One region of the Jejuibacter sp. L23 genome, then DNA from elsewhere that is predicted to be linked to it. Evidence: predicted binding sites of a transcription regulator. Region 1 holds the regulator's gene; each other region holds the start of a gene.
What was found. The regulator PurR, encoded in region 1, represses purine synthesis genes. The targets are predictions, from matches to a motif close to CANGCAAACGTTTGCNTG.

Region 1 (7,701 bases):
GACTCCCGAAGCCGACGCCGCCCGGCGCCGCACTAACCATCGTTCAGGAAGTTAACGAGTGGCCCGAAACAGAAAATTTGCGCTTACCGTTTGCGCGCTGTTCCTGAGCAGCGCCCTGGTGCCCCATGCCCTGGCGGCAGGACACAGCCACCAGACGACCGAGCACAAGGCCCGCGCCCATAAATCCGGCGTCAGCCATAAAACGGTACTGCGCACCAGCAAACGCCACACCGGCGCCCGCAGCAAAAAACGCCCGACGCAGCGTAAAACCCGGCCCCATCATACCGGCACTACCTCAATTGCCAGCGCCCATAAGGACAGAATCGAAAAAGCCCGCAAAGTGGCGATGAATAAATTAATGAATCAGCTCGGTAAACCCTATCACTGGGGTGGAAGCTCACCGCGTACCGGCTTCGACTGCAGCGGTCTGATCTGGTATGCCTACAAAGATTTAGTCAATATTCGTATCCCCCGTACCGCCAACGGCATGTACCATCTGCGCGATGCAGCACCAGTGAACCGCAGCGAGCTACAGCGCGGCGACCTGGTCTTCTTCCGTATTCGCGGTCGCGGCACCGCCGATCACGTCGGGGTCTATGTGGGCAACGGTAAGTTTATCCAGTCCCCGCGTACCGGGCGCGACATCCAGATAACCTCTCTGAGTGATAACTACTGGCAGCGCCACTACATTGGCGCCCGTCGGGTGATGACGCCAGACACTCTGCGCTAACGCCCCCACTGACAAGGGGGCGTCGCTGTGGTTATTCGGCATCCGCCGCCAGCGTCTGATGCGGCGCTTTGCGCGATGAGAACAGCACCAGCAGCAGCCCCAGCGCGGCGATAATGCCCCCCATGACCGGCACGAAGCTATATCCCAGGCCACCGGAGATCACCGCCCCGCCCGCCGCAGCCCCCAGCGCATTACCAAGGTTAAAGGCGCCGATATTGACCGACGACGAGAGCCCTGGCGCCTCATGGGCCACTCGCATCACCCGCATCTGCAGTGGCGGAACCACGGCGAAGGTCGCTGCCCCCCAGACCACCATGGCGATGGCGGCACCGACTTCACTACGCGCCAGCCAGGGGATCGTAACCATAATCACGGTCAGCAGCAGTAAAAACCCTTTCAGGGTGCCGTTGACCGAGCGATCGGCAAAACGGCCGCCAAGATAGTTGCCCAGTGAAAAACCCAGCCCAACCAGCACCAGCATACCGGTAATAAAACCCGGCGAAGCATGAGTCACCCGCTGCAACACTGGCGAAATATAGGTATAAAGCGTAAACATCGCCCCCGCCCCCAGAACCGTGGTCAGCAGCGCCATCAGTACCTGAGGGCGCATCAGTACCCCCAGCTCGCGCTTCACGTCCGGACGATCGCCCGCGCCGCCCGCAGGCAGCGACAGCCACAGGCTTAACATCGCCACCACGCCAAGACCGGCGGTGGCCAGGAAGGACATACGCCAGCCAATGGCGCTACCCAGCCAGGTTGCCGCTGGCACGCCGCCGATATTGGCGATGGTCAGCCCCATAAACATGGTGGCGACCGCGCTGGCCTGCTTCTCTTTAGGGACCAGACTCGCCGCCACTACCGAACCCAGCCCGAAGAAGGCACCATGGTTAAGGCTGGTGATAATCCGGGAGGCCAGAAGCCAACCATAGCTGGGCGCCAGCGCCGACAGCACATTACCGACAATAAAGATTCCCATCAGAAACAGCAGCGCGCTGCGTCTGGCACGATGTGACAGCAGCAGCGTCATCAACGGCGCTCCCACCATAACGCCAATCGCATAAGCGCTGATCAGCATACCGGCCACGGGGATGGAGACACCCACCCCATCGGCGATAACGGGCAGCAGCCCCATGGGCGAAAATTCTGTTGTTCCTATACCAAATGCCCCAATGGCCAGCGCCAGTAAGGGGAAATTAAATTTCATTGTTATTTCTCCGGTAAATTCGGGAGACAGCTTCCGCCAGGGCGGAACTCACTGCTGCCGGAAATCGTCAGGCGGAGAATAATGACAGTCTGCGGGGGAAAGTTAAAGACGTGTTAAAAGCAAAAGGCTGTTGCGCAAATAGCAATAATAGAAAGGCCCGGATACGCAACGACGCGCATCCGGGTCGGGGATTAATGCAGTACGGCAGTCAGTGCGCCGCACACAATCACGCCGAGCGCGATAATAGTGGTGACCAGCGAGTATTTCAGTTCGGTACTCATGATTTTCTCCTGTGCTTTTTTCCATATTAGCGTAATGACTGATTCATTTTCCCACAAACGACCCTGAAAATCCTGTATCAAGTGGCCCTGAATGCAGATTTCCTCTTCCACTTTTAGCAAAGATAGGACAAAATCCCCGGCTAACGTGTTTTTACGCCGTCCGGTAATGCCCTCCTCCCGTCCAGTGTCGCTTCCCCGACATACCTGCAACCTGAAAAGTTGCGCCCCGGGATAAGTCCAGGCAAACGATTAACCGGCCGGTATTCAAGGAGACCAGGAAATGGCCGGGAGTGACGACTGATGGCAACAATCAAAGATGTGGCAAAGCGGGCAAACGTCTCCACCACTACGGTGTCGCATGTTATCAATAAAACCCGCTTTGTCGCGGAAGAGACCCGTAATGCGGTATGGGCCGCCATCAAAGAGCTGCACTACTCGCCCAGCGCCGTAGCCCGCAGCCTGAAAGTGAATCACACTAAAACCATCGGGCTGCTGGCCACCAGCAGTGAGGCCCCCTACTTTGCGGAAATTATCGAAGCCATAGAGAAAAGCTGCTTTGATAAGGGCTATACCCTGGTGCTGGGCAACGCCTGGAATAACCAGGAGAAACAGCGCGCCTACCTGTCGATGATGGCTCAGAAACGCGTCGACGGCCTGCTGGTAATGTGCTCGGAATATCCGGAACCGCTACTGGCGATGCTCGAAGAGTACCGCCATATCCCAATGGTGGTCATGGACTGGGGCGAAGCGAAAGCTGATTTCACCGACTCGGTCATCGATAACGCCTTCGAAGGCGGCTATATGGCGGGACGCTACCTGATTGAACGCGGCCATCGTGATATCGGCGCGATTCCCGGCTCCCCGCACCGCAATACCGGCGCGGGCCGTCTGGCAGGCTTTAAGAAGGCGCTGGAAGAAGCGCGCATCAAACTGAATGAAAAGTGGGTGGTGCAGGGAGACTTCGAGCCGGAATCCGGCTACCGCGCCATGCAACAGATTCTGTCTGCCGCCCAGCGCCCCACGGCAGTATTCTGCGGCGGCGATGTGATGGCGATGGGCGCCCTGTGTGCCGCCGATGAAATGGGGCTGCGGGTGCCCCAGGATATTTCGATTATCGGCTACGATAACGTGCGCAACTCCCGCTACTTTACCCCGGCGCTGACCACCATCCACCAGCCCAAGGACTCACTGGGGGAGACCGCCTTTAATATGCTGATTGACCGTATCGTCAATAAGCGCGAGCAGTCCCGCACCCTGGAGGTTCACCCGCGCCTGATTGAGCGCCGCTCGGTGGCCGATGGCCCGTTCCGCGACTATCGCCGCTAAGTACCACTATCGCCGCCAGGCACAGGGGAGCCCGCTCAACCGGGCTCCTTCAGCCACTCCGCATTCAGCGTTTCGCTATCCCCCAGATAATCCAGCAGCCAGCCCAGCACCGGTGAGTCTTCGTTCTGGCGCCAGCTCAGACAGCAGGCGGCATCAGGAAAGCGATTCTCCAGAGCCAGCGCTACCCACTGACCGCTTTTTATCCGCGGTTGCGCAACGTGGGCTGGTACCATGCCGACACAGAGCCCGGCATCCAGGCACTCTCTTGCCGTCTCCCAGTCCGGCACCACCATGCGCCGCTGGTTATCCAGCAGCCAGGTCGTACGCTTGGGGAGTGAGCGCGAGGTATCTTCCAGGACCAGCGACGGCCAGCGTCGCAGTCGTTCATCATCCAGCGCCCCCTCCGCTACCGCCAGCGGATGACCGGACGCCACCACGCAATGCCAGCGCAGCATCCCCATATCCCGAAAGGCGTAACGGCCACCAACCGGTACTGCCCGGGTGGCGCCGATCGCCAGCTCTACGCGCCCGTCCTCCAGCGCGTCCCATACGCCGTTAAACACTTCACGAGAAACCCGCAGCTCCACATCGGGGAAATGGCGGTAGAAATCCAGCACCAGTTGGCGGGTACGCGCCGGTTTAACGATGTTATCCACGGCGATGGAGAGCTGCCCGCGCCAGCCGTTGGCAATCTGCTGGCAGCGCTGACGGGTGGAGAGCATTTTTTTGATAACCTCCCGTCCTTCGCGCAGAAAAAAGGCCCCGGCCTCCGTCAGTTCGACATCTCGATGGCGGCGCACGAACAGCGGAACCGCCAGCCACGCCTCTAACTGACGTACCGTATAACTGACCGCCGAAGGCACCCGGTGCAGCTCCTGGGCTGCCGAACTAAAGCTGCCGTTGCGGGCAACAGCATCCACCACTTCCAGTGAGTATTCCGACCACATATCTGCCTGCAAAAAATTTGAATGCAACAGGCAAATATTAGCGTTTCACAAGCAATGATGCACTCCTTACACTGCGCCCATTCCCTGCATTCACCCAAAAAAGATCTTAGAGAGAAATCATGCAACCTGGAAAAGGATTTATGGTCTGGCTGGCCGGTCTGAGCATTATCGGCTTTCTGGCCACCGATATGTATTTGCCGGCGTTTTCCGCCATGCAGCAGAGTCTGAACACCAGCCCTGGCGCTATTAGCGCCAGTCTGAGCCTGTTTCTGGCAGGTTTCGCGCTGGCGCAGCTGATCTGGGGACCGCTGTCGGACCGTTTTGGCCGCCGTCCGATACTACTGGCGGGGCTGGCGCTGTTCGCCTTCGGCTGTCTGGGAATGCTGTGGGTCAAGAGCGCGACCATGATGTTGGCACTGCGCTTTATTCAGGCGGTTGGGGTCTGTGCCGCCACCGTAAGCTGGCAGGCGCTGGTCGCCGATCGCTATCCCGGCCCGCAGGCAAAACGGGTTTTCGCCTCTATTATGCCACTGGTCGCGCTTTCGCCAGCGCTGGCGCCTCTGCTGGGTAGCTGGCTGCTGGTGCATTTCGAATGGCAGGCCATCTTCCTCGCACTGTTTATCATTACCCTGCTACTGATGGCCCCCGCATTGCGTATGGCGCCGCAGCGTCCCAAACCGCACAGCGAGGTGGCGAAAACCGGGTTCCTGATGCTGCTGCGCTGCCGCAGCTATCGCGGCAACGTCATGATCTATGCCGCCTGCTCCGCCAGCTTCTTTGCCTGGCTGACCGGCTCGCCGTTCCTGCTACGCGAGCTGGGCTACGGGCCAGGCGCCACCGGCCTGAGCTACGTCCCTCAAACCATCGCCTTTCTGATTGGTGGTTACGGCTGTCGCAGCGCCCTGTCGCGCTGGGGTGGCGAACTGCTGCTGCCCTGGCTACTGGGCCTCTATGCCCTGAGCGTACTGGCAACCTGGGGCGTGGCGCTTTCCGGCCACGCAACCCTGACCCTGTTGCTGATCCCCTTCTGCCTGATGGCGCTCGTGAACGGTGCTATCTATCCCATCGTCGTTTCGGCGGCCCTGCTGCCTTTTCCGGGAGATGCCGGTCGCGCCGCCGCGCTGCAAAATACCCTGCAGCTCGGTCTGTGCTTTCTGGCCAGTCTGCTGGTCTCCTGGGGCGTTGAACAACCGCTGCTCACCACCACCGGAGTGATGATGGGAACCGTGGTGCTGGCGCTGGCAGGTTACCTGATGCAGCGCGTTTCGCACCAGCAATGGCACCCCTCACGCCAGGTAAAATAACGGGCTGGATAATGAGAATCGCCTCTAATTAGGGCGCTAACAATTTTTTATTGAATCACTTTTATCAGAGGCATATACTGAAAAACAGCTCTGGATAAATACCATAAATATTATGTATTAACGGGAGCACCCTGCCCCCGTTTTCTCTTGTTTGAGGGTCTTACAAGGAAGACTTCTCCTTTCTTTATTCACGTCGGTTATCAGACGCTCGGATTTTCCGTGAGAATTCTCACAAGGCCAAAATAGCGACTACGCTTTTTCTGATAGCGTGAGTGCTGTAATGGACCCGATCGCACATAGGTGATGGAGAAGGCTATGAGTTCATCGTGTATAGAAGAAACCAGCGTCACTGACAGCGAGTGGTATCGCATCGCCAGTGAAATGCTCGGACGGGCCGGTATCAACATAAATGGCGCCACTCCGGGCGATATTCAGGTTAAGAATCCCGACTTCTTCAAGCGTGTATTACAGGAAGGCTCGCTGGGTCTGGGCGAAAGTTACATGGACGGCTGGTGGGAATGCGACAGACTCGATGTCTTTTTTACCAAAGTTCTGCGCGCTGGCCTGGAAAATCAGCTGCCGCACCACCTTAAGGATACGTTGCGCATCGCCGCCGCCCGCCTGGTCAACCTGCAAAGCAAGAAACGGGCGTGGATCGTCGGCAAAGAGCATTACGATCTCGGCAACGATCTGTTTAGCCGGATGCTGGATCCCTGGATGCAATACTCCTGCGGTTACTGGAAAGAGGCCGACAACCTGGTGGACGCTCAACAGGCCAAGCTGAAGATGATCTGCGAAAAGTTACAGCTCGCCCCCGGTATGAAAGTGCTGGATATCGGCTGCGGCTGGGGCGGCCTGTCTGAATTCGCCGCGCGTCATTACGGCGTCTCCATGACCGGGGTAACGATCTCCGCCGAACAGCAGAAGATGGCTCAGGCCCGCTGTGAGGGGCTGGATGTCACCATCCTGCTCCAGGATTACCGCGATCTCGACCAGCGCTTCGACCGCATTGTCTCGGTGGGGATGTTCGAACACGTTGGTCCGAAGAACTACGATACCTACTTTTCTGTGGTCGACCGCAACCTGAAGCCGGACGGGCTGTTCCTGCTACATACCATCGGCTCCAACAGAACCGACCACAACGTCGATCCCTGGATCAACAAGTACATCTTTCCCAATGGCTGCCTGCCGTCGGTGCGTCACATCGCCGAAGCGAGCGAAGGTCGACTGGTGATGGAAGACTGGCATAACTTCGGCGCCGACTACGATAAGACGCTGATGGCCTGGTTCGAGCGCTTCCAGGCCGCCTGGCCGGAGATCGCCAGCAATTACAGCGAACGCTTTAAGCGGATGTTCACCTATTACCTGAATGCCTGCGCCGGCGCCTTCCGCGCCCGCGACATTCAGCTGTGGCAGGTAATGTTCAGCCGCGGCATCGAAAACGGCCTGCGGGTTGCCCGCTAAAAAAGACCCCGGCACAAACGCCGGGGTCTTTTTTATCTACAGGCGCATCAGGCCTGCTGCGCCTGCTCTGATGCCGCTTCAATCGCCGCTTCCCGGCTGGCCATCACCCGTTCGACGGTATCAACAATAGCCTGGGTTTGCGGATCGATCTCAATATTAATGCTGTCGCCCAGCTTTTTCGCCCCCAGGGTCGTACGTTGCAGCGTTTCCGGAATCAGATGCACGCAAAAGCGGCTGCTGGTCACTTCCCCCACCGTCAGGCTAATACCATCAATACCGATGAAACCTTTGTGCAGAATATATTTCATCAGAGTACGGTCCTGAGGTTTAAACCACACCTGGCGGTTATTTTCCGAGGTCAGCACTTTAACGATTTCAGCCGTGGTAATAATATGGCCGGACATCAGATGGCCGCCTATTTCATCGCCGAATTTCGCAGCCCGCT
Region 2 (7,701 bases), 1.4 Mb from region 1:
GTACTGCTGTTTACCTATGCGGGCTATTTCTTCGGTAATATGCCGGTGGTACAGGAAAACCTGAAGCTGCTGATTGTGGCGATTATCGTGCTGTCGGTACTGCCCGGTGTGGTGGAAGTGGTGCGTCACAAGCGCGCTGCCGCCCGTCAGGCGAAGGCGAAAGAGTAATTATCACGGGTTAGACCAGTTTTTTGTCCAAACTCGCAGGCCGTTATGTTTTAATGAGCGACATTTATGGCCTGTGGCAGGCAAAAATGGCATCATGCGTCCCACAGAAAAACTGGCATTGACCAGGTTCAGGCAGAAAGGTCATCAATGAGCTGGATTGAACGAATTCTCAATAAAAGCAATATTACACCTACCCGCAAGGCGAACATTCCGGAAGGGGTGTGGACCAAGTGTGACAGCTGTGGGCAGGTTCTCTATCGCGCCGAACTGGAACGTAATCTGGAGGTTTGCCCGAAGTGCGACCACCATATGCGTATGCCGGCGCGCGAGCGGCTGCATACACTGATGGACGAAGGCTCCATGGTGGAGCTCGGTAGCGAGCTTGAGCCGAAAGATGTGCTGAAGTTTCGCGACTCCAAAAAGTATAAGGATCGCCTGGCGAGCGCCCAGAAAGAGACCGGTGAGAAAGACGCGCTGGTGGTGATGAAGGGCACCCTGCACGGTATGCCGGTAGTGGCTGCCGCCTTTGAGTTTGCCTTTATGGGTGGCTCTATGGGCTCTGTGGTCGGTGCGCGCTTTGTACGGGCCGTTGAGCAGGCGCTGGAAGATAACTGCCCGCTGATCTGCTTTTCCGCCTCTGGCGGCGCCCGTATGCAGGAAGCGCTGATGTCGCTAATGCAGATGGCGAAAACCAGTGCCGCGCTGGCGAAAATGCAGGAGCGCGGTCTGCCCTATATCTCTGTGCTGACTGACCCGACCATGGGCGGCGTATCGGCAAGCTTTGCCATGCTGGGCGATCTTAATATCGCTGAGCCGAAGGCGCTGATTGGCTTTGCCGGTCCAAGGGTTATTGAGCAGACCGTACGTGAAAAACTGCCGCCGGGCTTCCAGCGCAGCGAATTTCTGATCGAAAAGGGCGCCATCGATATGATCGTCCGTCGTCCGGAAATGCGCCTGAAGCTGGCGAGCGTGCTGGCTAAGCTGATGAATCTGCCGGCGCCGGATCCCGAAGCGTCCCACGACCCCGTCGTCGTGCCGGATGAACCGGTGCAAGAGCAGGATTCACAGGCCTGACGATGAACAGGGGCAGGGCCGCAGGGCGCTGCCCTTCGTATTTCTGAACCCTGATTACAGAAACGGGCATCATGGAAAAATCTATTCCACAAGCCACGTCGTCTTTGGGCACGTGGCTTTCTTATCTTGAAAATCTGCACAGTTTAACCATCGATCTGGGCCTGGAACGGGTAAGCCAGGTTGGCAGCGCGCTGGACGTTCTGAAGCCAGCGCCTTTCGTTTTTACTGTTGCCGGAACCAATGGCAAAGGCACCACCTGCCGAACTCTGGAAGCCATGCTGCTCTCTGCCGGGCTGCGGGTTGGAGTTTACAGTTCGCCGCATCTGGTGCGCTATACCGAACGGGTCCGTATTCAGGGCGAAGAATTGCCGGAAACGCGCCATACCGCCTCATTCGCGGCAATCGAAGCCGCGCGCGGCGAAACCTCGCTGAGCTACTTTGAGTACGGCACCCTTTCTGCGCTGTGGCTGTTTAAGCAGTCATCGCTGGATGTGGCCATTCTTGAGGTGGGGCTGGGAGGCCGTCTGGATGCAACAAACATCGTGGACGCCGACGTGGCGGTGATTACCAGTATCGCGCTGGATCATACCGACTGGTTGGGGCCGGATCGCGAAAGTATTGGCCGTGAAAAGGCGGGGATCTTCCGTACCGATAAATCTGCGGTGGTGGGGGAGCCGGATATGCCGGAAACCATTAGCGAAGTGGCCCGGGAAAAGGGCGCAATGCTGCGCCGCCGCGGGGTGGAGTGGGATTACGAAGTGACCGGCGATACCTGGCGCTATCGCGATGCCGCAGGCGTGCTGGAAGCGCTACCGCAACCCCTTGTGCCGCAGCCCAACGCCGCCACGGCGCTGGCGGCGCTGCGCGCCAGTCATCTTCCGGTAGGGGAGACCGCCATTCGCGAAGGACTACGCCAGGCAATGTTGCCGGGCCGCTTCCAGCAGGTCGGCGAGTCGCCGCGGGTGATTCTCGACGTGGCCCATAATCCCCATGCAGCGGCTTATCTGGCCGGGCGCCTGAAGACGCTGCCGCGTGAAGGGCGGGTACTGGCGGTGGTGGGAATGCTGCACGATAAGGACATCGCCGGTACGCTTGCCTGTCTGGAGCCGATGGTGGATAGCTGGTATTGTGCTCCGTTGGAGGGGCCGCGCGGTGCGACGGCGCAGCAGCTGATTGAGCACCTTGGTAACGGGCAATGTTTTGATAGCGTGGCACAGGCGTGGCGCCGTGCCTTAAGCGAGGCCCGGCCCCAGGATACGGTGCTGGTGTGTGGTTCTTTCCACACGGTAGCCCACGTAATGGAAGAGATGGAGGCGGTGAAACGAGGTGGCGAGTAAGTTTCAGAACCGATTGGTAGGCACTATCGTGCTGGTGGCGCTGGGCGTCATCGTGTTGCCAGGTCTGTTGGACGGGCAGAAAAAGCATTATCAGGATGAGTTTGCCGCCATTCCCCTGGTTCCCAGACCGGGGGACAGCGATGAACCGGATATGCTGCCGGATGCCGGCGCCGCGCTTCCGGCGCAGCCGCCGGAAGGGGCAGGCGAAGAGGTCCGCGCCAGCAGCGCCACGCCGACGGTGGATACCCGTCGACTGTCTGGCGGTACCGAGACGCAAGTCAGCGAGCCGGAACCGGTCGCGCAGCCTGAGCCGGTGAAACCGCGCGAGCAGCCGAAACCAGCGCCTGAACCTGCTAAACCCGCTCAGCAGGAAAAACCGCCGGTGGGTAAGGCATACGTGGTACAGCTGGGGGCGTTGAAGAACGCCGATAAGGTCAGCGAAATCGTGGCTAAACTTCGCGGCGCTGGCTACCGGGTGTACACTATTCCGTCCACGCCGGTACAGGGCAAAATCACCCGCATTCTGGTTGGACCGGATGCGTCGAAGGATAAACTGAAATCATCCCTCGGAGAGCTGAAGAGTCTTTCAGGCCTGAGCGGTGTCGTGATGAACTACAGTCCGTAACCGGCGCCGGGCAAGCCGGAACGGCGAAATGTGAGGGAGTGGGCAATCAGCGGTTGAACGTTTTTTGCCCACTTTTTCTTTTCTGCGATGCGAAGGAAACCGCTACGCAAACGTTTTCTTTTTCTGTTAGAATGCGCCCCGAACAGGATGTCAGGGCAAGTAGGTACGGAACGAATATGGTCTGGATTGATTACGCCATTATTGCGGTCATCGGCTTTTCCTGTCTGGTAAGCCTGGTCCGCGGGTTTGTGCGCGAAGCGCTGTCGCTGGTTACCTGGGGATGCGCTTTCTTTGTCGCGAGCCACTACTACACTTACCTGGCAACCTGGTTCACAGGCTTTGAGGACGAACTGGTTCGTAATGGGATAGCGATAACGATACTGTTTATCGCCACGCTTATCGTCGGTGCTGTCGTGAACTACGTGATAGGCCAACTGGTCGAAAAGACCGGCCTGTCCGGAACGGACAGAGTGTTGGGGGTCTGCTTCGGCGCCTTAAGGGGCGTGCTGATTGTCTCCGCCATCCTCTTCTTCCTGGACTCTTTCACCGGTATGGCGAAGAGCGAAGACTGGCAGAAGTCGCAGCTTATCCCACAATTCAGTTTCATCATCAGATGGTTCTTTGACTATCTGCAAAGCTCGTCAAGTTTCTTGCCCCGGTAACCACGCCGGGGTTGCGGCTTAATGAGGAATGACAACATGTGCGGTATTGTCGGTATCGCCGGTGTAATGCCGGTAAACCAGTCGATCTATGACGCGTTAACGGTGCTTCAGCACCGCGGGCAGGATGCCGCAGGCATCATCACCATCGATGCGAACAACTGTTTTCGCCTGCGTAAGGCCAACGGTCTGGTGAATGATGTGTTTGAAGCCCGCCATATGCAGCGGCTGCAGGGGAACATGGGAATCGGCCACGTCCGTTATCCCACCGCCGGCAGCTCCAGCGCCTCTGAAGCCCAGCCTTTCTACGTTAACTCTCCGTACGGGATTACGCTGGCGCACAACGGCAATCTGACCAACGCCCACGAGCTGCGTAAGATGCTGTTTGAAGAGAAGCGTCGCCATATCAATACCACCTCCGATTCTGAAATCCTGCTCAATATCTTTGCCAGCGAGCTGGATAACTTCCGCCACTACCCGCTGGATCCGGACAACATCTTCGCGGCCGTAGCCGCCACTAATCAGCAGATTCGCGGCGCTTACGCCTGTGTGGCGATGATTATTGGTCACGGCATGGTGGCCTTTCGCGATCCTAACGGTATCCGCCCGCTGGTGCTGGGCAAGCGCGATGTGGGCGATGGCCGTACCGAGTATATGGTGGCCTCCGAAAGCGTGGCGCTGGATACCCTGGGCTTTGAGTTTCTGCGTGATGTGGCCTCTGGCGAGGCTGTCTACATCACCGAGAAAGGGCAGCTCTATACCCGTCAATGCGCAGAAAATCCCACCACCACGCCCTGTCTGTTCGAGTATGTCTACTTTGCACGGCCGGACTCCTTCCTGGACAAAATCTCCGTCTACAGTGCGCGGGTGGGTATGGGGCGCAAGCTGGGTGAGAAGATCGCCCGCGAGTGGGAAGATCTGGATATTGATGTGGTGATCCCGATTCCGGAAACCTCCTGCGATATCGCGCTGGAGATTGCGCGGATCCTCAATAAACCCTATCGCCAGGGCTTTGTGAAAAACCGCTATGTCGGTCGCACCTTTATCATGCCTGGCCAGCAGCAGCGCCGTAAGTCGGTGCGTCGTAAGCTCAATGCCAACCGCGCTGAGTTCCGTGACAAGAACGTGCTGCTGGTGGATGATTCCATCGTACGCGGCACCACCTCGGAGCAGATTATCGAGATGGCGCGCGAAGCCGGGGCGAAAAAGGTATATCTGGCCTCTGCGGCGCCGGAGATTCGTTTCCCTAACGTTTATGGCATCGATATGCCTTCCGCCAATGAGCTGATCGCTCACGGACGGGAAGTGGAAGAGATTCGCCAGATTATTGGCGCCGATGGTCTGATCTTCCAGGGGCTGGAAGATCTCATTGAAGCGGTACGCGCCGAGAATCCCGATATTGAGCAGTTCGAATGTTCGGTATTTAACGGAGTCTATGTGACGAAGGATGTGGATCTGAAGTATCTGGAGTTCCTTGACTCACTGCGTAACGACGACGTGAAGGCAATGCAGCTTCAGAACGAGGTCGAAAGCCTGGAGATGCATAACGAAGGCTGACCAGTGACGGCCCCCGGATCTGGCCGAACGCGTTCGGCCCAGGTTTGTCATCAGTCTCACGGCTCCCGGAAGGGAGCCGTCTTGCATCATGCGCCATAATCCGGCACAGTTGCCGCACCTTTGATATGAGATGGGCGCAAGCATGAAGCGACTGATTGTAGGTATATCCGGCGCCAGTGGCGCGATTTACGGCGTACGACTGCTGGAGGTGCTACAGCCGCTGCCGGATATCGAAACTCACCTGGTGATGAGCCAGGCTGCCCGCCAGACCCTGGCGCTGGAAACAGACCTTCAATTGCGTGATGTCCATGCGCTGGCTGATGTGGTTCACGACCCGCGTGATATTGGCGCCAGTATCTCTTCCGGTTCGTTCCGGACCCACGGTATGGTTATTCTTCCCTGCTCCATTAAAACGCTGTCTGGCATCGTAAACAGCTATACCGACGGTTTGTTGACCCGCAGCGCTGATGTGGTGCTCAAGGAGCGACGCCAGCTGGTGCTGTGCGTACGGGAAACGCCGCTGCATCTGGGGCACCTGCACCTGATGACCCGGGCGGCGGAAATGGGGGCGCTGATTATGCCGCCGATGCCGGCTTTTTATCATCGTCCGCAAAGCCTGGAAGATCTGATCGATCAGACCGTCAACCGGGTACTGGATCAGTTCAATATCGAACTGCCGCAGGATCTCTTTAACCGCTGGCAGGGCACCGCAAAGGTGCGCTGATAAGGGAAATCTGCAACGCCTTGCCCCAGGATGGGGCAAATCTGTAATCGCGATCATATCCTGACAAATTATTTCCTCTCTGCAATCCGTTTTTCTGCTGTCGCTGTTCTGAAGCTGCTATCTTTTGCCTGTCGGTAACTTTTTATTAACATTTACTGTCTGCCAGACTGGCATAAGACGTGCAAATAGTTTGTGGTAGTCCCGGCTATGCAACACAACATCTGATAATAAAATTTCCCCGTACAGAGGAATCTCCAATGAAAAAGCAGGCTCTTGCACTCACTCTGCTCTTTGGCCTTACCAGCAGCGCGTTCGCGGCACTTCCGCAGACTATTCGTATCGGGACCGATGCCACCTATGCGCCATTCTCATCACTCAATACCCAGGGACAGGTGGTCGGTTTTGATATCGACCTGGGGAATGAAATGTGCAAACGGATGGCGGTAAAGTGCAACTGGGTACCCAGCGACTTCGATGCCCTGATCCCTTCACTCAAGGCAAAGAAGATAGACGCGATTATCTCGTCGCTGTCAATTACCGAAAAGCGTCAGAAGGAGATTGCCTTCTCCGATAAACTTTATGCCGCGGATTCCCGGCTTATTGCCGCTATGGGTTCGCCCATTACACCCACCCTGGATTCGTTGAAGGGTAAACATGTCGGGGTCCTGCAGGGCTCCACTCAGGAGGGATATGCCAACGCCCACTGGCGCACGGCGGGCGTGGATGTGGTGGCCTATCAGAATCAGGATCTGATCTATTCGGATCTGGCTGCCGGGCGTCTGGATGCCGCCTTCCAGGATGAGGTTGCGGCCAGCGAAGGCTTCCTGAAACAGCCTGCCGGAAAAGAGTTTGCTTTCGCGGGACCCGCGGTGAAGGACAAAGCCTTCTTTGGTGACGGAACCGGGGTGGGGCTGCGTAAGGAAGATAGCGAGCTGAAAGCGGCAATGGATAAGGCGCTGGCAGAGATACGTAAAGATGGCACTTACGACAGGATGGCGAAAAAATACTTCGATTTTAACGTTTACGGTGACTGAAATGCTATGCACCACTCTGGTGCCAGATGCGCACCAGAGTGGTGCGTGGATGCATAGTTAGTCACCCGCGGCAGATAAAAATGGGTAATTAAGGCGGAAAGCTTTGGCCTCTGTCATGGAAAAATGGCAGGATAGCCGGTACGCCTGTTGTTTTTACGGCTTTGATAATAAAGATCGCTCAGCTGAGGATAATGATGAAAAAGTTGGCTTTGTCTCTCTCTCTGGTGCTGGCATTTTCCAGCGTTTCCGGCGCCCTGGCTGCCGTTCCCCAAAAACTACGCATCGGTACCGATCCCACTTATGCCCCCTTCGAATCGAAGAGCCCCAGCGGTGAGCTGGTCGGTTTTGACATCGATCTGGCGAAGGAGCTGTGTAACCGCATTAAGACGCAATGTACCTTCGTGGAAAGCCCGCTCGACGCGCTGATCCCGATGCTGAAAGCGAAGAAAATCGACACCATTATGTCGTCGCTATCGATCACCGAAAAGCGCCAGCAGGAGATCGATTTCACGGATAAACTCTA
Region 3 (7,701 bases), 2.6 Mb from region 1:
GCGAGATAGCCGGTATCCAGGTAATCAACGCCAGTACCACCAGCAGCACGCCGTAAAACGGCAGCATATTGCGCACCACGGTTTCAATATTCTGCTTACTGACCGCGCTGGCGACGAACAGCACCGACCCCACCGGCGGCGTAATCAGGCCAATCCCCAGATTGACCATCATAATCATGCCGAAATGTACCGGATCGATACCCAGCGCGTTGGTGACCGGCAGCAACACCGGCGTAAGGATCAGGATAATCGGCGCCATATCCATCAGAGTGCCAATCAACAGCAGCAGGATGTTGATATACATCAGGATGACGTATTTGTTATCCGACAGCGAAGTGAAGAATTCAGTGATCCGCGTCGGGAGCTGCATCCAGGTCATTACCGCGCCGAACCCGGCAGCAAAGCCAATCAGGATCATCACGATGGTCACCGTCTTCACCGTGCGGAACATCAGCTTCGGTAATTCGTTCCAGCGGTAGTCGCGATAGATAAACATGGTGACGAAAAAGGCCCACAGACAGGCTACCGCCGCCGATTCGGTCGCGGTGAAGATGCCGGAAAGTATACCGCCCAGGATAATGACCACCGTCATCAGCCCCCACAGGGCATCCATACTGATCTTCAGCGCCGCTTTCAGAGTGACAGGTTCCCCTTTCGGGTAGCCGCGACGCCGGGCGAACAGCATACACATTAGCATCAGCGAACCACCGAGTAGTAGCCCCGGCAACACCCCGGCGATAAACAGCGCGGCGACCGAAACCGTTCCCCCCGCCGCCAGCGAGTAAATCACCGAGTTATGGCTGGGCGGAATCAGGATCGCCTGCACCGAGCCGCTGGCAGTCACCGCCGCGGCGTAGGCCCGCGGATAGCCTTTCTTTTCCATTTCCGGAATCATCACGCTACCCACCGAGGCGGTGTCCGCCACCGACGAGCCGGAAATAGCGCCAAAAAAGGTGGAGGCCATAATATTTACCAGCGACAAACCACCGCGGATAAAGCCGACGAACAGATAGGCGAAGTTCACCAGACGTTGGGCGATACCGCCCTCCGCCATAATGGCTCCCGCCAGAATAAAAAAGGGTATCGCCAGCAGGGTAAACTTATTCACCCCGCTGGTTATCTGAATCATCAGCGCTTCCAGCGGCAGGCCAATCCACAGTGCGCCCACTACCGCGCTCAGTCCCACCGCGAAAGCGACGGGCATGCCCACGGCCAGCAGCGCCGCCAGAGTCAGTAATAACACCAGTGCGTCCATCCGTTACCTCCGTCTATTCCGGGTTGCCAAGCATCACCAGCGGTCGCTGGGCCTGAGAGCCAAACAGCAGCCGCTCGATAACGAACAGAATCAGAATGGCCGAACCCACCGGCAGCGGCAGGTAGGTTTGTCCGGCGGTGAGTAGCGGGAACTCCGCCACCGGCTGGTGCCACAGTCCCTGGCACAAAAAGAAGCTGTACCACAGCATCAGCGCCGAAATCACCAGCATCAGCAGATCCACCAGCCGCGCCAGCAAGCGCTGACAGCCTTCCGGCACCCTGTCGGTCAACATTTTGACGGCAATATGCCCGCCCGCGCGGTAGCTGACCGCAGCGCCAATAAAGGTAAAAGTCACCATACAGAGGATAGCTACCGGCTCCGGCCATGGAATGCCGCGGTTCAGAACGTAGCGGAAGAAGATTCCCACCGGAATCACCACGGTCATCACCAGCAATGCCATGCCGGAAACCACCATAGCGGCCAGGTACAGGCGATCCATCCACGTGATATAGAGACGGGCCATAGGTCCTCCCTAAGGGCCGGGCTAATACCCGGCCACAGGTTAGTGAACGTCAGCGATCGCCTTCATCAGCTCCGGATACGCCTTGCCATATTTCTCGCGTACCGGCGCCGTCGCCTCAATAAACGGGGTTTTGTCTATCTTGTGGAACTGCACGCCGCCGGCCTTCATTTTCTCCAGCGCCTGCTGGTTGTAGGCCTGCCACAGCTTGCGCTGTTCGAACTGCGCTTCATGAGCCAGTTTCATGATGAGTTGCTGTTGGTCGGCGCTCAGTTTGTCCCATTTCACCCGGGAATAGAGCAGCATTTCCGGCACGATCATATGCTCGCTCAGGGTATAGTGCTTCGCCACCGGCATATAGTTGTGGGCGACATAGGTAGGAGGATTGTTTTCGGCCCCGTCAACCACACCGGTTTGCAAGCCGCTGAATACCTCACTCACCCCCATCGCCACCGCGTTGGCGCCCATCGCCTTTAAAGAATCAATCGCGACCGGGCTGCCCTGCACCCGGATCTTCATCCCTTTAAGATCCTCCGCTTTAAGCACTGGCTTCTTGGTTATCAGGTTACGGGTGCCAGGATCCATCCAGCCCAGAAATACCAGCCGTGAGTTAGGATCCTGGGTCAGCATGGTCCCCAGTTTCTTACCGACCGGGCCATCAATCACTTTGTGCATATGATCTTCGTCGCGAAACACATAGGGCAGCGTAAAGACTTCTGTTGCGGGCAGAATGGAAGAAACCGGCGCCATAGAGACGCGAATCATATCAATAGCGCCTACCTGAGCCTGTTCGATGAGTTGTTTTTCATCGCCCAGAACACCATTGGGAAAGGTTTTAATTTCCAGCTCTCCGTTGGTCGCTTTTTCCAGCTTTTCGCCCATTTGCTGGACGGCAACCACGTTGGGATAGCCTTCGGGATGGACATCCGCCGCTTTAATCACTTGCGCCGCAGCAACGGGCGCAAACAGCAGTGACGCGGTGCTCAGACAGAAACCGGCTAACGCCGGCAGTATGCTTTTATGGGTCATCGTGTCAGCTCCGGCAGGTCTTTTTTTGGTTAAAATTTTGTTACATTGCCGTTTAAAACTAGACCAGCGGAGACAAAGCGGGAGTGAAGCGCTTCACAAAAGCGCCAATTTTTAAAACAGGGGTTTAAATTGGATGTGACCGGGGTTCAGGACAGCAGCCTGGCTGTCCGTGAACTCAGTGGCTTTTGCGCAGCAGATAGCGGTAAGGCAGGGCTTCCGTCTGCTGGGCCAGCAGTTCATGTTCCATAAAGCGGCAAAAGCCGGGGATATCCCGGGTGGTAGCCGGATCGTCGGCGATAATCAACAGTGTTTCACCGGTCTGCATAGTGCGTACCGTTTTACGCACCATCATTACCGGCTCCGGGCAGCGCAGTCCCTGGGCGTCCAGGGTATGGTTCGCGCAATCGAAAGGATCGGACATACTCTTCTCATCAGCTTCTGAAAATCGCATTAGTTTACGCCTGGTAATTCTTCGTGCAAGCAAGGTGAACGATTGCGTGAAAATCATCCATTGCAATAGCCTGCCAAAGCAGTATGATGCGGCGTTTTCAGCGCGCCAGGCCTTGTAACCCTGTCGCAACTGGGTTCCCTCACCCCATTTATCAAAAAGGTCGTTGATATGATCGCATTAACGCTGCGCCAGCATCGTCGGGCGCTAATTGGGCTTTCGCTATTTCATTTGCTGGTGATTATCTCCAGTAACTATCTGGTTCAGCTCCCCGTCAACATTCTGGGTTTCCACACCACCTGGGGCGCCTTCAGCTTCCCGTTTATCTTTCTGGCGACCGATCTGACGGTGCGCATCTTCGGCGCGCCACTGGCGCGACGCATTATCTTCGCGGTGATGATTCCGGCGCTGCTGCTCTCCTGGATTATCTCGTCGCTGTTCTATATGGGAAGCTGGCAGGGACTGGCGGCGCTCGGCGGGCTGAACATCTTTGTACTGCGTATCGCCTGCGCCAGCTTTATGGCCTATGTGCTGGGACAGATTCTGGATGTACACGTCTTTAACCGGCTGCGCCAAAGCCGCCGCTGGTGGCTGGCGCCGACCGCCTCAACCTTCTTCGGTAATTTCAGCGATACCCTGGCGTTCTTCTTTATCGCGTTCTGGCGCAGTCCCGACCCCTTTATGGCCCAGAACTGGGTGGAGATCGCAACGGTCGATTACTGCTTTAAAGTACTTATCAGTATTATCTTCTTCCTGCCAGCCTACGGCGTGTTGTTGAATATGTTGCTGAAACGGCTGGCAAAGGGGCACTCCCCTTCCGCGCTACAGCCGCTCTGACAGCTCGCATCTTGTGTTAAGATGCAAGGAGAGGCACAACCCTGGTGCTAAATAACCTGTAAGGAAGAATCAATGCGCAACCTGGTAAAATATGTCGGTATCGGCCTGCTGGTGTTTGGGTTGGCGGCCTGCGATAACAGTGACAGCCAAACGCCTGCCCAGGGCGGCGATGAAGCACAAAGCAGCGAAAACGGCCAGTCTGTCTCGCTGCTGGACGGCAAACTGACCTTCTCACTGCCAGCGGATATGTCCGATCAGAGCGGTAAGGTCGGTACCCAGAGCAACAACATGCATGTCTATTCCGATCCGACCGGCCAGAAAGCCGTGATCGTCATTGTGGGCGATACCACCAACGAATCGCTGGAAGTTCTGGCGAAGCGTCTGGAAGAGCAGCAGCGTAACCGCGATCCGCAGCTCCAGGTGGTTTCCAACAAATCACTGGAAGTAAACGGCCAGACCCTGCAACAGTTGGACAGCATTGTCTCCGCCCGTGGTCAGAGCGCCTGGTCCACCGTCCTGCTGGGCAAAGTGGATAACAAATTGCTGACCATGCAGGTCACCCTGCCTGCCGACGATCAGCAGAAAGCCCAGAGCGACGCCAACAACATCGTTAAGACCCTCAAGATTCAGTAACCGGTTACGATGATGTGGCCTGCCCGGTCGTCCGGGCAGGCCAGAATTTCAGGCGCCAGGCCAGCAGTAACGCCAGCGCCGCCAGCCCCGATGCCGCAAGGTAGATAGAGGCAACTCCGGTCCAGGCCATGATCAGCCCGGCCAGCGGCCCGGTAATCCCTAAAGACAAATCCATAAATACCGTATAGGTCGCCAGCGCGCTGCCCTGATTTTGCTGCGGCACCGCTTTCACCGCCACCACGCCCAGCGCCGGGAATACCAGTGAAAAACCGGCACCGGCCAGCAGCGTTCCCGCCTTTGCCATCAGCGGCGACGGCGCCAGACCGACCAGAAGCAGCCCCAGACACTCTACGCTAAAGCAGATCATCGCCACGTTCAGGCCCCCCAGGCGATTAATGCCGTTGGGGAACAACAGTCGGGTGCCGACAAAAGCGCAGCTAAACAGCGTCAGCGCAAAGGCGGCGCCTTCCCAACCACGGGCGTCGTAAAACAGCGTAATAAAGGTGGCGATAGCTCCAAATCCGGCGGATCCAAAGGCCAGCGCCAGCCCAAATGGCCACACCTTACCCAGCACCGCCCGGAACGGCAGCGATTTGCCCTTACTGGCCGCTACCGCCGGGCGCGGCAGGGCCAGTACCACCGCCAGCAGCGCTACGCCCATGATGATGGCGGCCAGCAGCGACAGCCCGCCATAGTGCCAGATCCAGACCCCCAGCGGCGCGCCCACGGCCATGGCCCCGTAGGTGACAATACCATTCCAGGAGATTACCCGGGCGATATGAGGCGTTCCCACCAGTCCCACGCCCCATAGCGTCGAGCCGGTCCCGGCCAGGCTCTGCCCGATGCCCAGCGCCACCCGTCCCAGGCACAATAACCCCAGGCTCAGCAGCGGCCAGCCGCGGGTTTGATCCGCCAGCAGATAACCCAGGCCGCTCAGGAAACAGCCACACAGGCCAAGAATCACCACCTTTTTGGGCCCCAACTGGTCGGCATAGCGCCCGGCATGGGGGCGACTTAACAGCGTGGCGAAGTATTGCAGACTGATGGCAAGCCCCGCCCAGAAGGCGCTGTAGCCCATCCCTTCGTGGATATAACCGGGCAACACAGCCAACGGCAAGCCGATGGTGAAATAGCTGGCAAAGTTAAAAATAACAACGGAAACGATCCGCACATTAAGGCGCCACCCGCTCAACGCGGGCTCGCTTGCCTGATCGGGCATGAAAGTACCACTGGTTTATACGACAAAACGCCCAGTATAAACGCAATCTTCAGCAGGCGACTGCGCGTTTTTCAGATATCATCCGTCGTAAATGCGCCAGATATCGCTACACTTTCTGGCGCCCCACCTGCTACCACTCATAGAAAAGGATTGATGATGTCAGGCTATGACCCTGAGAAAGCCGGGCTGCATATGCTGCAGAAGCTGGCGGCGTTGGTCATTATTGTGGCCGGTATCCGCGCAGCGTCGGATATTATTGTGCCGCTACTGCTGGCGGTATTTTTTGCTATCGTGCTCAACCCGCTGGTGGTCTGGTTTATGCGCCGCGGATTGCAGCGCGGCCTGGCGGTCACCGTGGTGGTGATTACCATGCTGATCCTGATGTCGCTGGTCATTGGCGTGCTGGCCAGCTCGCTCAATGAATTCGCTACCCGACTGCCCGAATTCAACCAGATGTTGACCGAAAGAGCGCTTCAACTGGAACGGTTGATTCCCGGTAATCAGCATCTTTCGCCGGAACGCCTGCTACAGCGCATGGATTCCGAACGAATGGTCTCTTTCGCCACCACCCTGATGACCCAGCTTTCTGGCGCCATGGTCAGCGTGGTGGTGCTGGTAATGACCGTCATCTTTATGCTGATGGAAGTGCGCCACATTCCCTATAAGCTGCGCTTCGCCCTGAATAATCCGCGGATTCACATCGCCAGCCTGCACCGCGCCCTGAAAGGGGTGAGCCACTATCTGGCGCTCAAAACCCTGATGAGTCTGTTAACCGGGATAACTACCTGGGTGGGGCTGAAATTGCTGGGGGTGGAGTTCGCACTGATGTGGAGCGTGCTGGCCTTTCTGCTGAACTTTATTCCCAATATCGGCGCGACTATCTCCGCCATTCCCCCCATGATACAGGCGATGCTGTTTAACGGCTGGTACGAATGCCTGATGGTGGGCGCGCTGTTTTCCGCCATTCATATGGTCATCGGCAATATGATAGAACCAAGGGTGATGGGCCGTCGTCTGGGAATGTCAACGCTGGTGGTTTTTCTGTCGTTGCTGTTCTGGGGTTGGCTGCTGGGGCCGGTGGGAATGCTGCTTTCGGTGCCGCTAACCAGCGTCTGTAAGATCTGGATGGAGACCACCAAAGGGGGAAGCAAACTGGCGATTTTGCTGGGCCCCGGGCGCCCGAAGCAGCGCCCGTTGCCATAACGCGTTATTTCAGATTGTTGGGGAAATCCGCAGGCAATTCGCTAGCCGGGCAGTTGATGACGCTGTCGTCATCTGCCCCACAGTCGCGAACGCAGGTAATGGTGGCGAACTCATCGATAACTTCGGTGGGATACGCCGGGCCCGCTTCGCGATACGCCTCCATCTGCGCAATATGGTCGTTCTGGAAGCAAACCGTTTTTTCCGGGTTATTCATCACCCAGCGCGGGAAGAAGATGGTGCCGTGGAACAGGCGATCGCCCAGGTTCACAATCAGGCTGACGTCGGTCCCGGTCGGCTCAGTCCAGGAAATTTTATAGATATTCTCTCCCACCCGCACAATATAAGCATGCTGATCTTTCACCCAGCGATTACCGACAATCCCGCTGTGAATGCGGTAATCCAGGGTGCTGGCGTTTTTTACGTAAATTTCGTAATTCCAGCCGTTATCGTAGGTATACACCAGATGTTTGCCCACAAAACCGCTCAGATCCTGTTTATCGAAGTTGCTCATGTTGTACCTCCTGATGAATTGATGAGATAAGAATACCTCTTCACTT
Region 4 (7,701 bases), 1.6 Mb from region 1:
GCTGTATGCCGCGGGCAGAAACCACCGAGCGGGTCGCCTGTACCAGCTCGGTATTGGCATGGGCAAAGGTTTCGAGCTGCGCCGACGCCGCCTCATCCGGGCCGCTATTGCGGCACTTCAGGGCGCTCAGCCCTTCAAGGGCGTGACTTAGCGTGCGCCAGATGCGCTCATCAGGCAGCACGCTGGCGTGGGCCGCCAACATCTGGCCATAGCGCTGGCGCTGGCTCTGGTAAACGTTCGCCAGGGTGGGGTTATCCAGCACGCAGTACTGACGATAGCTACGCTCCATCTCCAGCGCGGCGCTGGTCATGGCTTCGCTGCGGCGGGCGTCGGTCAGCGCCGTTCTGTTGGTCCAGGCCGCCTGATCGCTCAGAGCATTCAGGCTCTGCCATGCCTGCCAGGCCAGCACCAGTAGCGGCACCAGCACCAGCAAAAACGCCATCATAACCACCTGACGCAGGGAACGGGGGAAGACGGACCAGCGTTTCAACGGCATGCTCTCAGGTTATCCATAATGCCATGATGCTAACGGAGCGCGACGCAGGAGGAAAGCGCCAGATGTGAAAACGGCAGAGCCAAATTGACTCTGCCGCTTTACTGGAATCAGGCGGTGCCTTACTCAACGTTTCGCCCGATGCCTGATAAAGGAGCGAACTCACTATTATCAGATGGTGGACGGCAGGCACCTTTTTGTGCGTCATTCGTAGGTTTATGTAGCACGTCCGACTGGCGGGGCTAACATAAGAAGGTGAATGAGCCACTGATTCATATAATGCACGTTTTATGCCAAAAATAAAAGAAAACAAATAAACTCATGATTTTAAATGTGTTTATTATAAAACATTCTTAAACTGACCAGAGAAGTGCTCCTCAGAACTGTCTCCTTATGGAGACACTCATAACCCGTTTAAGCTCAGAAACAAAAAATCAACAAGTTAAATGTCACCTTTTGGCGACATCAGATGCCCCATGCTGTCGCGCTTTCCCGACACTATCATTACCTCCCGTTACGATTTTCCTGAGTAACGGGAGGCAGCAGCATTAACCCAACTGACGACGGGCGTTACGGAACAGACGCATCCAGGGGCTGTCCTCGCCCCACTGTGCCGGATGCCAGGAGTTCGCCACGCTCCGGAATACGCGCTCGGGGTGCGGCATCATAATAGTAACGCGCCCGTCTTCACTGGTTACCGCCGTAATGCCATTCGCTGAACCGTTCGGGTTAGCCGGATAGCGCTCGGTCACCTTGCCGAAGTTATCGACATAGCGCAGCGCCACCAGTCCCCGGCTTTCCAGTTCGCTCAGCGGCGCGCCGACGCGCGGCTCCACCCGACCTTCGCCGTGGGAAACGGCGATCGGCATACGGGAACCGGCCATGCCTTCCATCAGCAGCGAGGAGCTTTCCGCCACCTCAACCAGACTGAACCGCGCCTCAAAGCGCTCGGACTGGTTACGCACAAAGCGCGGCCACAGGTCGCTACCCGGAATCAGCTCCCGCAGGTTAGAGAGCATCTGGCAGCCGTTACAGACCCCCAGAGCCAGGGTATCCGGGCGCAGGAAGAAGCCGCGGAACGCTTCGCGAACCGGCTCGTTGAACAGAATCGATTTCGCCCAGCCTTCGCCGGCTCCCAGTACGTCGCCGTAAGAGAAGCCGCCGCAGGCGACCAGGGTATGGAAATCGCCCAGATCGTGACGTCCGGCAATCAGATCGCTCATATGCACGTCCACGGCGTCAAAACCGGCGCGATGGAATGCCGCCGCCATCTCGACATGAGAGTTGACCCCCTGTTCGCGCAGCACCGCCACTTTCGGGCGCGCACCGGTGGCGATAAAGGGTGCCGCGATATCCTCATCCATATCGAAGCTCAGGGCGACGTTCAGCCCCGGATCGCTATTATCGCCCTTCGCCGCGTGCTCTTCATCGGCGCAGGCCGGGTTGTCGCGCAGGCGCTGCATCTGCCAGGTGGTTTCTGCCCACCACTGACGTAACTGATTGCGGCTCTCGCGATACACCGTTTCGCTCCCGGCACGAACGATAAAGTCATCTCCGACGCTCGCCTGGCCCAAATAATGGGTGCATGCTGCCAGACCGTGGGACGCCAGCAGCGCTTCCACGCTTTCGCGCTCATCGGCCGCAACCTGGATCACAGCGCCCAGCTCTTCGTTAAACAGCGCCGCCAGGCGATCGTCGCCCAGGGCGGCAATATCCACATCCAGACCGCAATGACCGGCGAAGGCCATCTCCGCCAGAGTGACCAGCAGGCCGCCGTCGCCGCGATCGTGGTAAGCCAGCAGCGAACCGCGGGCCAGCAGCGCCTGGATAGCGTCGAAGAAGCCTTTTAGCTGCTCAGGACAGCGAACGTCAGCGGTGCTGTCGCCCAACTGGCGATAAACCTGGGCCAGCGCGGTGGCGCCCAGGGCATTACGGCCCTGACCCAGATCGATCAGCAGCAGGGCATTCTCTTCGGTGCTGAGCTGCGGTGTGGCGGTACGACGGGCGTCCTCTACCCGGGCAAAGGCGCTAATCACCAGCGACAGCGGCGACGTCACTTCACGCGCTTCACTGCCTTCCTGCCAGCGGGTTTTCATCGACATTGAATCCTTACCCACCGGAATGGTCAGCCCCAGCGCCGGACACAGTTCTTCGCCCACCGCTTTCACCGCCTGGTACAGACCGGCATCTTCACCGGGGTGGCCCGCCGCGGCCATCCAGTTAGCGGAAAGCTTCACCCGCGTGAGGGAGCCAATCTGCGCCGCGGCGATATTGGTCAGCGCCTCGCCCACCGCCAGACGGGCGGAGGCGGCAAAATCCAGCAGCGCAACCGGCGCGCGCTCGCCCATGGACATGGCTTCGCCGTGATAGCTGTCCAGGCTGGCGGTGGTCACCGCGCAGTCAGCCACCGGGATCTGCCAGGGGCCGACCATCTGATCCCGGGCCACCATACCGGTGACGGTACGGTCGCCAATGGTGATCAGAAAGGTCTTTTCAGCCACCGCAGGCAGATGCAATACCCTTTTCACCGCATCAATGAGATCGATACCGGTGCGATCCAGCGCCTGGCCCTGAGCCTGCTGGCTGGCCACGTCGCGGGTCATTTTCGGGGTTTTACCAAGCAGAACATCCAGCGGCATATCAATGGGCTGATTGTCGAAGTGGCTATCATTCAGGGTCAGATGCTCTTCCTCTGTCGCCTCGCCAATCACTGCATAGGGCGCGCGTTCGCGACGGCACAGGGCATCGAAATCCGCCAGTCGTTCCGGCGCCACCGCCAGCACATAGCGCTCCTGAGATTCGTTGCACCAGACTTCCAGCGGGCTCATACCCGGCTCGTCGCTCAGGATATCCCGCAGCTCAAAACGGCCGCCGCGCCCGCCGTCGCTCACCAGTTCCGGCATGGCGTTGGAAAGTCCACCCGCCCCCACATCGTGGATAAACAGGATCGGGTTGTTATCCCCCAACTGCCAGCAGCGGTCGATCACCTCCTGACAGCGACGCTCCATTTCCGGGTTATCTCGCTGTACCGAGGCAAAGTCGAGATCGGCGTCGGACTGACCGGAATCCATTGACGAAGCGGCACCGCCGCCCAGACCGATATTCATGGCCGGACCGCCCAGCACGATCAGTTTCGCTCCCGGGGGGATCTCCCCTTTCTGGACGTGATCGGCGCGGATATTACCGATACCGCCCGCCAGCATAATGGGCTTATGATAACCACGCACTTCGGCGCCGTTGTGGCTGCTCACCCGCTCCTCGTAGGTACGGAAGTAACCGTTCAGGGCCGGGCGGCCAAATTCGTTGTTAAAGGCAGCGCCGCCGAGCGGGCCATCCAGCATGATGTCCAGCGCCGAAACGATGCGCTGCGGCTTGCCAAAATCCTCTTCCCAGGGCTGCTCGAAGCCGGGAATACGCAGGTTAGAAACCGAGAAACCGACCATCCCCGCCTTGGGTTTTGCGCCGCGCCCGGTGGCACCTTCATCGCGAATTTCACCGCCGGAGCCGGTGGCCGCGCCCGGCCACGGGGAGATTGCGGTCGGGTGGTTGTGGGTCTCGACCTTCATCAGAATATGGGTCGGCTCCTGATGATACTGGTAGCGACCATCGGCGTCCTGCGGGTAGAAACGCCCAACCTCAGAGCCTTCCATCACTGCGGCATTATCTTTATAGGCGGAGAGCACGTACTCCGGCGTCTGCTCGAAGGTGTTCTTAATCATCTTAAACAGCGACTTCGGCTGAGTTTCCCCGTCGATAATCCAGTCGGCGTTAAAGATCTTGTGGCGACAGTGTTCCGAGTTCGCCTGAGCGAACATATAGAGTTCGATATCGTTAGGATTGCGACCCAGAGAGGTAAACGCCTGCTGCAGATAGTCAATTTCGTCTTCCGCCAGCGCCAGCCCCAGACGAACGTTGGCTTCGATCAGCGCTTCGCGCCCGCGACCGAGCAGATCGACGCTCTGAACCGGACGCGGATTGTGATGGGCGAACAGGCATTCGGCCTGCTCAGGCGCGGTAAACACGCTTTCCATCATTCTGTCGTGAACCAGGGCCGCCGCCGCATCGCGCTGAGCGGGGCTCAACTCCCCTTCCAGATACCAGGCCACGCCGCGCTCCAGGCGCTTCACCTGGCTCAGACCGCAGTTGCGGGCAATGTCGGTGGCTTTAGAGGACCAGGGGGAGAGCGTACCGGGACGGGGCGTCACCAGCAGCAGCGTACCGCCAGGCGCATGGCTTGCCAGGGTCGGGCCATATTCCAGCAGGCGCACAAGCCGCGCGCGCGCCTCATCGTCAAGGGGGGCCGCCAGGTCAGCAAAGTGCATATATTCGGCATAGACGCCGGTTACCGGCAGCCGGGCCGCGTTAAAACGATCCAGCAATTTATTGATTCGGAAGGCTGACAGGGCGGGCGAACCACGCAGAATTTCCATCATAAGATCTCTCGTCTTCGAAGCGACTGTATGGCGCCATCGATGGCACCAGGGGAAAACGGGCGTCATTATAGAGAATCCACAGCGGCGACGAAACCGTTTGCGCAGAAATAAAATTCCTGTGACGCTGTACGTAAAATGGTCAAAAAACGCACTAAGCGGTTGCCAGCGCACGCATTGTTGAGCAAAATGCGGCTCCAATAGCCCCGTATAATAATGAAATTTTCCTGGCTCCCAACCAGGACTTAAGACAGCGCAGAGACTTAACTTATTGAAGAAACTAAAGATTAACTATCTGCTTGTCGGGGTGGTCGCCCTGTTGTTGGCGATTGCGCTATGGCCCTCCGTTCCCTGGTTTGGCAAAGCTGAAAACCGTCTCGCTGAGATTCAGAGTCGGGGAGTGCTGCGCGTTAGTACCATCGCCACCCCGCTCACCTGGTACCGCGAGAAAAATAAAATCACCGGCCTGGACTATGAGCTGGCGCAGCAGTTTGCCCGCTATCTGGGGGTGAAGCTGGAAGTGAAAGTGCGTTCGACCATCGATCAACTGTTCGACGATCTGGACAGCGGTAAGGCGGATATTCTGGCGGCCGGGCTGGTATATAACAACGATCGCCGTCAGGCTTACCAGGCTGGCCCGGCCTATTACGCCGTATCTCAACAGCTGGTCTACCGTAAGGGCACCCTCAGACCAAAGAGCCTGGAGGGGATCACCGCGCAGCAGATGACCCTGACGCCCGGTCTGGCGGCGCTGAGCGAACTGCGTAAGCTGCGCGAAGGTCAGTATCCCGAACTGAGCTGGCACGTTGATGAACGCCGGAGCAGCAATGAGCTACTGCGCAAGGTGCTGGACGGCGATATCACTTACACCATCGCCGACTCCGTCGCCATCAGCATGTTTCAGCGTATTCATCCGCAACTGGCCGTCGCGCTGGACGTCACCGAAGAGCAGCCCGTCACCTGGTTTTCTCCCCGTGACGATGACGACAGCCTGTCTGCAGCGCTGCTCGACTTCTTTAACGACATCTGCAGTGACGGCACCCTGGCACGTCTTGAAGAGAAATACCTGGGCCACGTCGGCACCTTCGACTACGTGGACACCCGCAGCTTCCTGCGCGCCATCGATAACGTGCTGCCGGAACTGCAGCCGCTATTTGAAAAGTATGCGCAAAGCATCGACTGGCGCCTGCTGGCGGCCATTTCGTATCAGGAGTCGCACTGGAACGCGCTGGCCACTTCCCCCACCGGGGTGCGCGGCATGATGATGCTGACCCGCAATACGGCGCAAAGTCTGGGGGTTGAAGATCGGCTGGATGCCGAACAGAGCATTCGCGGCGGCGCCAGCTATCTGCAGAAGATGATGAGTAAGGTGCCCGAAACGGTGCCGGAAGAGGAGCGCATCTGGTACGCGCTGGCAGCCTATAACATGGGCTATGCCCATATGCTGGACGCCCGGGCACTGACCGCAAAGCTGAAAAAGAATCCCGACAGCTGGGCGGATGTGAAGCAGACATTGCCGCTACTGAGCCAGAAGCGCTACTACACTCAGACCACTTACGGCTATGCCCGGGGTCACGAAGCCCACGCCTATGTGGAGAATATTCGCCGCTACCAGCAGAGTCTGGAAGGGTACCTGAGAGAGAAAGAGCGCCAAAAAGCGAAAAGCACTCAACTGGCCCAGGGGTATCCGGCGGTCACCCCAGGCGAAGTGGCTATCCCCGATTACGGTCCATTTCCCTTTGCGCCTTTTTTTGCGCTCGCCGTTGGCGAAAAAATTCACTCAACAGTGCCGAACACGCTGGCGCAAGAATCCCCCCGCTAACCTGTACCCGATGATTCATTCCCGGGTGGCCCAGCACATCCATCAGCGAACCCGCAGCGCCGGTCTTGGCATCGCTGGCGCCATACACCAGATGGCTGACCCGGCCATGCACCATGGCCCCGGCGCACATCACGCAGGGCTCAAGGGTTACGTACAGCGTGGTATCCAGCAGACGATAGTTTTGCAGCACCATCCCCCCCTGGCGCAGCGCCATAATTTCGGCGTGCGCGGTGGGATCGTGACGGCCAATAGGGCGATTCCAGCCTTCGCCAATCACCTGATTTTGCCAGACCAGTACCGCGCCGACGGGCACTTCGCCCTCTTCCCCGGCGCGCTGCGCCAGGGTTAGCGCATGGCGCATCCAGTATTCATGATCGATGGGCTGTTCGGACACGGCGACCTCCGGATTAATGGGGCGCGCATTATACACGGGGCGATGACTTCACTCCAGTTGCTGCAGTCGCCCCTGGGGCGTGACCCGCCAGCGGTGCTCGCAGAAGCGCAGCAGCGGGTTATCCTGGCTGCTGTCGCTGTAGCCGCTATAGAGCTGAAGCGGCACGCCCAGCCGCTGTTCCAGTTGGGCCACCTTTTCGTGGCCCAGGCAGCGCAGGGTCAGCACCTGACCGCCGCAACGCCGGGTCATACGGCTGGCGATAAGCTTCACCCGGGGCAGCCACGGGCTATCGCCGTAGACCTGCTCCACCAGCGGCTGGGGAGAGCCGGTAATCAGCCAGACATCGGCATCGGCGCTATCCAGATAGTCATTCAGCCGCTGCTGAACCACCGGAAAAGCGGTGACCCTGCTCCGAAACGCCGCGACAAAATCGGCTTCGAGCTGCCGGAGTCGACGTTCGCTGCGGCCAAAGGTACAGCCCCACAGCAGCAGGCTCATGGGCCAGCGGGTAGCGCGCCCCTGAATCAGCAGCCCCAGCGCCACCACCGGCAGCAGCGGTATC

Region 2: a site for PurR is predicted at 3,308-3,325, ahead of cvpA (colicin V production protein). Genes of this name have one in related genera too.
Region 3: a site for PurR is predicted at 3,287-3,304, ahead of tusA (sulfurtransferase TusA). Genes of this name have one in related genera too.
Region 4: a site for PurR is predicted at 5,013-5,030, ahead of purL (phosphoribosylformylglycinamidine synthase). Genes of this name have one in related genera too.

Annotation. Positions count from the first base shown of each region.
Region 1 covers NZ_CP138199.1:2,334,207-2,341,907, reverse strand. The annotation lists gene SCU88_RS10775 (NlpC/P60 family protein) at 59-730, shown strand; gene SCU88_RS10770 (MFS transporter) at 762-1,934, opposite strand; gene SCU88_RS10765 (YnhF family membrane protein) at 2,126-2,215, opposite strand; gene purR (HTH-type transcriptional repressor PurR) at 2,516-3,541, shown strand; gene punR (DNA-binding transcriptional activator PunR) at 3,577-4,488, opposite strand; gene punC (purine nucleoside transporter PunC) at 4,608-5,792, shown strand; gene cfa (cyclopropane fatty acyl phospholipid synthase) at 6,108-7,256, shown strand; gene SCU88_RS10740 (riboflavin synthase subunit alpha) at 7,304-7,701, opposite strand, start outside.
Region 2 covers NZ_CP138199.1:3,752,113-3,759,813, reverse strand. The annotation lists gene SCU88_RS17930 (DedA family protein) at 1-168, shown strand, start outside; gene accD (acetyl-CoA carboxylase, carboxyltransferase subunit beta) at 316-1,242, shown strand; gene folC (bifunctional tetrahydrofolate synthase/dihydrofolate synthase) at 1,314-2,579, shown strand; gene dedD (cell division protein DedD) at 2,569-3,204, shown strand; gene cvpA (colicin V production protein) at 3,381-3,866, shown strand; gene purF (amidophosphoribosyltransferase) at 3,903-5,420, shown strand; gene SCU88_RS17900 (UbiX family flavin prenyltransferase) at 5,563-6,144, shown strand; gene argT (lysine/arginine/ornithine ABC transporter substrate-binding protein ArgT) at 6,402-7,178, shown strand; gene hisJ (histidine ABC transporter substrate-binding protein HisJ) at 7,373-7,701, shown strand, end outside.
Region 3 covers NZ_CP138199.1:4,901,297-4,908,997, forward strand. The annotation lists gene SCU88_RS23470 (TRAP transporter large permease) at 1-1,255, opposite strand, end outside; gene SCU88_RS23475 (TRAP transporter small permease) at 1,269-1,778, opposite strand; gene SCU88_RS23480 (TRAP transporter substrate-binding protein) at 1,818-2,804, opposite strand; gene tusA (sulfurtransferase TusA) at 2,980-3,225, opposite strand; gene SCU88_RS23490 (7-cyano-7-deazaguanine/7-aminomethyl-7-deazaguanine transporter) at 3,424-4,089, shown strand; gene SCU88_RS23495 (DcrB family lipoprotein) at 4,162-4,722, shown strand; gene SCU88_RS23500 (MFS transporter) at 4,727-5,941, opposite strand; gene SCU88_RS23505 (AI-2E family transporter) at 6,098-7,144, shown strand; gene SCU88_RS23510 (phenolic acid decarboxylase) at 7,149-7,655, opposite strand.
Region 4 covers NZ_CP138199.1:3,965,876-3,973,576, forward strand. The annotation lists gene SCU88_RS18960 (ATP-binding protein) at 1-490, opposite strand, end outside; gene purL (phosphoribosylformylglycinamidine synthase) at 1,042-4,926, opposite strand; gene mltF (membrane-bound lytic murein transglycosylase MltF) at 5,195-6,745, shown strand; gene tadA (tRNA adenosine(34) deaminase TadA) at 6,636-7,106, opposite strand; gene yfhb (phosphatidylglycerophosphatase C) at 7,188-7,701, opposite strand, start outside.